DNA from 2 places in the Brevibacillus borstelensis genome. Region 1 is predicted to be linked to the other one. Evidence: riboswitches for the same ligand, from Rfam matches in the RefSeq annotation. Region 1 holds a riboswitch; the other holds the start of a gene.
The links. A riboswitch is a leader RNA that binds a small molecule or an ion and turns the genes downstream of it on or off. The one in region 1 is predicted to bind FMN.

Region 1 (4,148 bases):
CAAGGTCGAAGAGCATGAAGGACAGCGCTGGCTCGACCGTTTGATCGAGGAGCTCGACATCGGTTCGTTCGTCAGCCAGCCTGTACGCAAGCTGAGCCTCGGCCAGCGGATGCGCTGTGAGGTGGCGGCGGCGCTGATCCACAAGCCTCGCCTGCTGTTTCTGGATGAACCTACGGTCGGTCTGGACGTACTCGTAAAGCAAAAGATTCGCGAGTTTTTGCGAAATTTAAACGATACCGAGCATATGACGATTCTGTTGACCACACATGATGTGACCGACATCGAAGCGCTGTGCAAAAGAGTGCTGGTCATGGACAAAGGCAAGCTTATTTTTGACGGGCTGCTCGAAAACCTGAAGGAAAAATGGGGAAATGGGACGGAAGTGGCCTTTCAGTTCAAAAAGCGGACGTCAGCCGAAGAGCTGCGGACGGTCCTCGGCGAGCTGCCCTGTGAGATCATTCGGGAAAACGACTTTGCTTTGCGCGTAAAAGTGTCGCGCAGCCAGGAAATGCTGCCGTTCGTCCTGTCCACCGTGATGGCCTCGTTTGACATCAGCGACGTCAAAATTATGGAAGCGAGCACGGAGGACATCGTCCGCAATATCTACTCTACAGACATCGAGGTAGTCAGCCATGGGTAAGCTTTACCTGGAACTGATCCGCATCCGCTTTCTGACCTTGCTGGCGTATCGCGTCAACTACTACAGCGGCATCATCATCTACGCGATCAACATCGGGGCGTACTACTTCCTCTGGGGGGCGATTTACGGCGGACAGCAGCAGCTCGGCGGTCTTTCGGTAGAGCAGATGACGGCGTATGTCGCCATCGCCTGGATGTCGCGGGCGTTTTATTTCAATAACATCGACATGGAGATGGCGCAGGAGGTCCGGGAGGGAAAAGTGGCGATCGAGATGATCCGCCCCTACAATTATCTCTCGGTCAAGACGGCGCAGGCATTCGGCGAAGGGATTTTCCGCATGCTGTTTTTCGCCGCGCCGGGCATTTTCCTGATCAGCCTGTTCATTCCGTTTCAATTCCCGAGCACGCCCGAAGCGTGGGGCATGTATCTGCTCAGCCTGATGTTCGCGTTTGTCATCAACACGCAGTTGAATCTGTTGACCGGTCTCGTTACCTTTTTCCTCTTCCGCAATGACGGGATGATGCGGGCCAAGCGGGTAGTCGTCGACCTTCTTTCCGGCCTGGTGCTGCCGATCAGCTTTTTCCCCGGCTGGGCCCAGACGCTGATGGGATATCTGCCGTTTCAGGCGATCAACTATTATCCCAGCGTCATCTTCACCGGGGCTATACCGGCGTCCCGCGCGTGGCAAATGATCGGATTCCAGGCGATTTGGGTCGCGGTCATTCTCATCCCGATCTTCGTCTTGTGGCGCAGAGCCCAGACCAAGCTGGTCGTGCAGGGAGGATAAGAAGCAATGGGTGAAATCAAGCATGTCTTGGGCATTTTTGCCACTTATTTGGGACAGTATTTCAAAACGCGTCTCGCGTACCGGACTGATTTTTTCGGGGAGCTCGTGTCCAATCTGATCAATGAGCTGATCAACCTCGTGTTTATCGTCGTCGTCTTTCAGCACGTGCCGCTGCTCAATGACTGGACGCGCGACGAGATTATTTTCATTTACGGCTTTTTCCTCATCCCGTACGCGCTGTTTTCGATGTTTTTCGGCTTCTGGGATTTCAACGAGCGGTACATTATTCGCGGAGAGATGGACCGCGTCCTGACCAGGCCGCTGCACAATCTCGCACAGGTCTGTCTTGAGTCGATCGCACCGGACCGGATTTTTGGCGTCATCACCGGTTTGATCATTATGGGCTATGCGGCTATTCAGCTGGATTTGTCCTTTACGTGGTACGACCCGTTCCTGTTTGTCGGTCTCGTCGTCAGCGGCATGCTGATCTATGGCGGGGTCTACACGGCCATTGCGGCCATCAGCTTTTTCTCCGATTCCCGGACAGGGATTTCGCCGATGATCTGGAATATTCAGCAGTATGGGCGTTACCCGGTCGACGTGTACAACAAGGTAATCCGGTTTGTGCTCACGTACGTGCTGCCCTTTGCCTTTGTCGGCGTGTATCCGGCGGCGTATTTTCTCCGCAAGGAAACGTGGTACGCGTATGCGGCGTTTACTCCCGTCGTGGGAATCGTCTTTTTCAGCATCGGACTGGTCGTCTGGAACTGGGGTGTGCGCAAATACAGCGGAGCAGGGTCGTAATCGGCTTGCTGCCTGACCCTCCTCCGTCTTGGGGGAGGGTTTTTGCATGCTTTTGTCGTATTGGGAAAAATTGCTTTCTTTCTACCTCGCTATGTTCCCCTGGCTGATCATGTTTGCTCCGCAAATGATAGCCGAAATTTGCGGCAGGTTTCCCAAAAGCGATGGGAGCTACGCAGGAGATTCGCAACGACCATAGCAGGGAACACTTCCAGCATTGTCAAATCCGAGTGCGGCACTGTATAATATCCATGTAAAATCACATACATTCCTTCGGGGCAGGGTGAAATTCCCGACCGGCGGTGATCGCGCCAAAAGCGCGTAAGCCCGCGAGCCTCCGCGATGCGAAAGCTTCCGGAGTGCAGGATCTGGTGCAAATCCAGAGCCGACAGTACAGTCTGGATGGGAGAAGGATGACGACAGTACGTACGCTGTGCGTGCTTGTTTGCTTGTGCATGGGTATTGCACGACGGGCTGGGTGCCGCTTTTCGGCCCTTCTGTTTACGTACCCTTTTTTAAGAGCACAGGTCTGTTTCGTTGTCTTTGCATGTGTGCCAAAGCCCTGAGGAGATGTTGTTTCTCAGGGCTTTTTGCTGTGCAAGGACCGAACGCGGGCACGTCCGGGTGTATGCTGTTGCCATTCCTCAAGAAGGAAGAAACCAATGAGGAGATGGTACAGATGAAAGGAACCGCGATTCCCACATCGCAAGCGACGCAGCGGCTGGTGACGATTCCCATGCTGGCGGCGGTCGCATTTGTCTTGCAGTACCTGGAATTTCAGGTGCCGCTCATGCCTACGTTTTTGAAGCTCGATTTCAGTACGCTGCCCGGATTGATCGGCGCCTTGCTCTACGGCCCAATGGCAGGCGTTATCGTCGAAGTGATGAAGAATGCGCTGCACATGCTGTTTAAAAATACGGACGGCCTTTTGATCGGCGAGCTGGCCAACGTAGTGGCGGGTGCGAGCTTCATCGTCGCAGCGGTTTGGCTGCAGCGGATGAAACAGGGGAAAATGAGCTTCATGGCCGGTCTTGCTATCGGTACTGTACTGATGACGGCTGTCATGGCGGTAGCCAACGCCTACTTCCTGCTGCCCGCCTATGCGGCTTTGTATCAGGTGTCGCTGGAGCAGCTGGTCGCGCAATTCCAGGCTGAGAGCGTATGGTCTTTGATCCTGTACGGCATCGTGCCGTTTAACCTGATAAAAGGAATCATGGTCTCCGTAGTCGCTTATCCGCTCTACGTGAAGCTGGCACCGAGACTCAGCCTTTATGCAAGAAATTGACATTGCCCGGCGGGTCTGCTACCATATTGCCCAAGAAACAGGCGAAAATGGCTGTGAAAGGACCCGCAGGTAGCGAATGTGGCGCAGAGAGTCGGCCCTTGGCTGAAAGGTCGATGCACGAATGCACCTGCTCCCCATCCTGGAGCTGCTGGCGACGAGCCATGCCGGATTCCCTCCGTTAACGGGTTAGAGCGGATCGCAGATGCTTGTGGCAGCAGCGGTCAATCAGGGTGGTACCGCGGGAGAGTTTCCCCCGTCCCTTTTTGGGATAGGGGTTTTTTGCGTTTTTGAAAAGAAGCTCATGAAGGAGTGAAGGGCATTGAAAGAAGGAAAAGCATTTGTCAAAGAAATCACGCCGCAGTCTGAAGACTTTTCGCGCTGGTACATCGACACGATCAAAAAAGCGGATCTGATGGATTATACGCCTGTGCGCGGCTGTATCGTTTTCAAGCCGGACGGATTTGAGCTGTGGGAGCGGATCCAGGAGGCGATGGACAAGCGGTTCAAGGAAACCGGCCACCGCAATGCCTATTTTCCGATGCTGATTCCCGAATCCTTTTTTCAGAAGGAAAAAGAGCACGTAGAAGGCTTCAACCCGGAACTGCCATGGGTTACGGAAGCTGCGGGGGAACAGT
Region 2 (4,148 bases), 2.3 Mb from region 1:
CAACTGGGAGGTGACGGGCGTGGCCGTGTTTCGACCCCGTCGGCGGTGGAGGAACCCGCTTTCTCGTTCGAAAGCGTTTTTTATCGCACTGGTCATTTTTTTGGCGATGAGCATTCAATTTTTGTTTTTTATCGAAAAACGCCTGGAACCGACGCTGAAGATTCTCGCAACCCAAAAAGCCGAGCAGTTGGCCAAACAAGCGATTACAGATGCGGTCACCAAGCGGATTGCCCAGCAAGGGGTAGATTTCAACCAGATCGTCAAAATTGAAAAAGACAATCAGGGGAGAATCCAGGCGTACCAGTTCAACTTCAAGGAGTATGCCCGGATCGTAGGGGAGACCACCTCCCGCGTACAGAACCGGCTGAGGGAGTTTGAAGAGGAAAAGGTAGACCGCTATATCCCTTTGGGGCTGGCGACAGGCAGCAGTTTTTTGGCGCAAATGGGTCCGGATCTGCCGGTGACGTTTGTGCCGATCGGATCTGTCAAGACGAAGCTGGAGACGGAATTGACCGAGGCCGGCATCAATATGGTCCTGGCAACCGTCTACATTTTTGTTGAAGTGGACTTGCGCATCGTGATTCCTTTTGCCACCGACCAGAAGACGATCACGACGAAGATTCCCATTACCCATTCGCTGATCATTGGCGATGTGCCTCAGTACTTGTACAACAATCCGGAAGGAAAGCCGGATGTGCCCAGACCGGAAGACGTATCCAGGCAGCCGTAAAAGAGCCAAACAGGCGGCTGCTACAAAAACGAGCACGTTCCCGTTGCTTCGGGGAGTGCTCGTTTGGGCATTTCCAAAACATGGAGGAGGAAGATTCCAGGGAGGAAACTGATAGAGGGAATAAAAGGTGTCGGTTCGTCAAGAATGTTAGGAAAACAGACGAACGGATGATGAAAGCGTGAAGGTTGCGATTATGGGCGCCGGTCTGTCAGGCTTGGCCTGCGCGATCACACTTGAAAAACACGGAATATCGCCCGCCGTTTTCGAAGTGAGGGAGCGGTTAGGCGACCGCTTTGTGAACGCTGAATCCATGCTCTCCATTTTGCAAAAGCCGATTACGGATCCGGTTGCCTTTTTCGCGGAGAAAAACGGCATTTACCTCAAGCCGACTGCGAGCATCCAAAGGCTGCTGGTGTTCTCGCAGAGCCAAAAGGCGGAAATCGAAGGAAGTCTGGGATTTATCAATTACCGCGGCAGACATGAGCACGCTTTTGAAAGGCAGCTCGGCCGGCAGGTAAAAAGTGCCATCCAGTACCGGTCCAAAGCGACATACGAGGAATTGCTGATGGAGTACACGCACGTAGTAGTCGCCACAGGAGACGGGGAGTACACAAGGAAAATGCATAACTTCCGGACAGACCTGACCGTGTCGCTAAAAGGTGCAATGGTAACCGGAGACTTTGACAGGTACACGCCTTGTGCATGGCTGGATTACAGCTATATGGAAAAGGGATACGGCTATTTGCTCCCGCTTTCGGACACGGAAGCGAACCTGGTCATGGCCTACCCCGACTATCCAGAGAATGACCGGCTTGATGTCGACGAGCGCTGGGGTTTATTTTACGAGCGGGTTTGCCGGGACCTGCGTCAGCCGCTCAGGATTACCAGTCACTTTCATGTGACCGGATACCCGATCGGCATCTGCCGCAGGGCGAGGATTGGCAATACGTTTTTTGTCGGAAACTGCTTTGGCGCACTGATGCCCTTCTTGGGATTTGGCCAATTCACGGCGCTGTTGACAGGCATATATGCAGCGTATGATATATGCGGCAAGGGCGCTTATGAAGAATTGACGCAGCCTTTACGGCGCAGTTACGAGAATTCACTGGTTTTACGCAGGGCAGTGGAGAGGCTGGACAATGAGGATTTGGACAGAATCGTCCCTGTCTTGGGAAGCAGGTGGGGAGAGAGCATTTTGCAGGGCAAATCTTTCAATGCTTTGCGCTGGCTTGCTTTTGCCTTGCGACCATGGATGACAAAGCGGTAGTTGCCGACAGGAGGGAAACTGCCGACTTCCAATAAAAAAGTGTAGTGCTTGTAAAAAAACGTGTTATAATGCAAGCAACTGAATATCCAACCTTCAGGGTAGGGTGAAATTCCCGACCGGCGGTGATGACGAACGCACGTCCGAGCCCGCGACTCGCCCATGAAAGATATTTCGTGAGCGACTGACTTGGTGAAAATCCAAGGCCGACGGTAAAGTCCGGATGGGAGAAGGTGGCTATAGTCTTTGGCTTTGTTTAAAAAACCGAGCACCAAAGGCTTCTTCTTCTATGCCCTGAAACTTGTTCAAGGGCATTTTTTATTGGGAAAGGGTGATGGCGACTCGCGCGACAGGAAGTAGGAGACATGCCTTGGTAGTCTCCTGGCTCGTGATTGCGGGCTGGCGGCTCGGCAGCAAATGAATAGATGACCTTCAGGGCAGGGTGAAATTCCTGACCGGCGGTAATGACGAAAGCAGCGTCTGAGCCCGCGACTCGCCCATGGCTGAAGCCATGAGCGACTGACTTGGTGAAAATCCAAGGCCGACGGTTACAGTCCGGATGGGAGAAGGTGCATGTGGCCTTCGTTTCTCTGTGAAAAAACAGAAAAACGAGAGGCTTCTTTCCCAATGCCCTGAAGCGTGCTTCGAGGGCATTTTTCATTGGGGAGGAGAGGAACTCATGTCAGGAAATGACTTGTCGTATATGGCGTTGGCACTGGACTTGGCGAGGGCGACAAGAGGACAAACCAGTCCCAATCCGGTAGTGGGAGCCGTTGTCGTCCGGGACGGAGCAGTCGTGGGGATGGGCGCTCACGTAAAAGCGGGTGAACCACATGCCGAGGTGCATGCACTGCGGATGGCTGGTGAGCATGCGAAAGATGCCGTGCTTTACGTCACATTGGAACCTTGCAGTCATCATGGGAGAACCCCTCCTTGTGTGAATGCGATCATTGAAGCCGGCATCAAGCGAGTAGTGGTTGCAGTGGCGGACCCGAATCCGCTTGTCGCCGGTACAGGAATCGCTCGCCTCAGACAGGCGGGTGTGGAAGTAACAGTGGGAGTGGGAGAAGCACAGGCGAAGAAGGCAAACGAAGTCTTTTTCCATTTCATCACGACGAAAACACCGTTTGTGACCGTCAAAACGGCAGCTTCGCTGGATGGGAAAATCGCTACGCATACGGGGCACAGCCGCTGGATTACGGGTGAAGAGGCCCGCCAGCGGGTCCATCAGCTACGGCGAGAGCACGATGCTATTTTGGTTGGGGTTCAGACAGTGCTCGCGGACGACCCTGAGCTCACGGCCCGCCAACAGGGAATAGCCAGGGGAAAGCAGCCGCTTCGTGTCATTCTCGACAACCAGCTGCGGACCCCTTCGGAAGCCCGCGTGATACGGGACGGCAAGGCGCCGACGCTCGTTTTCACAGCGGATGACGCACCCATCGGCAGGCAAAAAGAGCTCGAGAGCCACGGGGCCGAGATTGTGAGACTGGAAGGGCGCGTAACAGTCGAGCAGGTGCTTGCGGTGCTGGGGGAAAGAGGGATCACTTCTCTGTTTGTCGAAGGCGGAGCGGCGGTCAACGGCTCTTTTTTGCAGGCACGGGCCATTCAAAAGGTCGTGCATTTTCTCTCCTACAAGCTGATCGGCGGACAGGGGGCGCCTGCTCCCTACGGGGGACTGGGCGCAGCTCATATGGGGGAAGCCATCTCTCTGGCGGACGTGGATGTCGAGCCGATCGGAGGAAGCGATCTTTGCATTACCGGCTATCCGGTATGGCCGGATGGAGCCAGCAATAGCGAAACGCGCAGGAATGCGGGCTGCAAATGATAGGAGGGGAAGCCGTGTTTACCGGATTGATTGAAGAAGTAGGTACAGTAGATTCCATTGCGGTCACCGAGCGGTCCAGCAAGCTGACGATACGGGCCGCGGCCGTTTTGGAGGATGTTCGCCTGGGTGACAGCATCGCTGTCAACGGCGTTTGTCTGACGGTCACCTCGTTTTCCGCGAGCCGCTTTCAGGCAGATGTCATGCCGGAAACGTGGCGGGTGACGGCCCTGTCCAGCCTGAAGCCGGGGATGCGTGTCAACCTGGAGCGGGCGCTGCAGCTCGGAGATCGTCTCGGCGGCCATCTGGTCTTGGGCCACGTAGACGGCACA

Region 2: another riboswitch for FMN. It lies ahead of ribD (bifunctional diaminohydroxyphosphoribosylaminopyrimidine deaminase/5-amino-6-(5-phosphoribosylamino)uracil reductase RibD); the one in region 1 lies ahead of V5G20_RS22465 (ECF transporter S component).

Annotation. Positions count from the first base shown of each region.
Region 1 is NZ_CP144922.1:4,685,503-4,689,650, reverse strand. Features, by position in the region: gene V5G20_RS22480 (ATP-binding cassette domain-containing protein) at 1-640, shown strand, start outside; gene V5G20_RS22475 (ABC transporter permease) at 633-1,427, shown strand; gene V5G20_RS22470 (ABC transporter permease) at 1,434-2,231, shown strand; FMN riboswitch at 2,494-2,646, shown strand; gene V5G20_RS22465 (ECF transporter S component) at 2,908-3,513, shown strand; gene proS (proline--tRNA ligase) at 3,833-4,148, shown strand, end outside.
Region 2 is NZ_CP144922.1:1,403,881-1,408,028, forward strand. Features, by position in the region: gene yunB (sporulation protein YunB) at 11-730, shown strand; gene V5G20_RS06490 (NAD(P)/FAD-dependent oxidoreductase) at 909-1,997, shown strand; FMN riboswitch at 2,083-2,233, shown strand; FMN riboswitch at 2,419-2,569, shown strand; gene ribD (bifunctional diaminohydroxyphosphoribosylaminopyrimidine deaminase/5-amino-6-(5-phosphoribosylamino)uracil reductase RibD) at 2,674-3,819, shown strand; gene V5G20_RS06500 (riboflavin synthase) at 3,834-4,148, shown strand, end outside.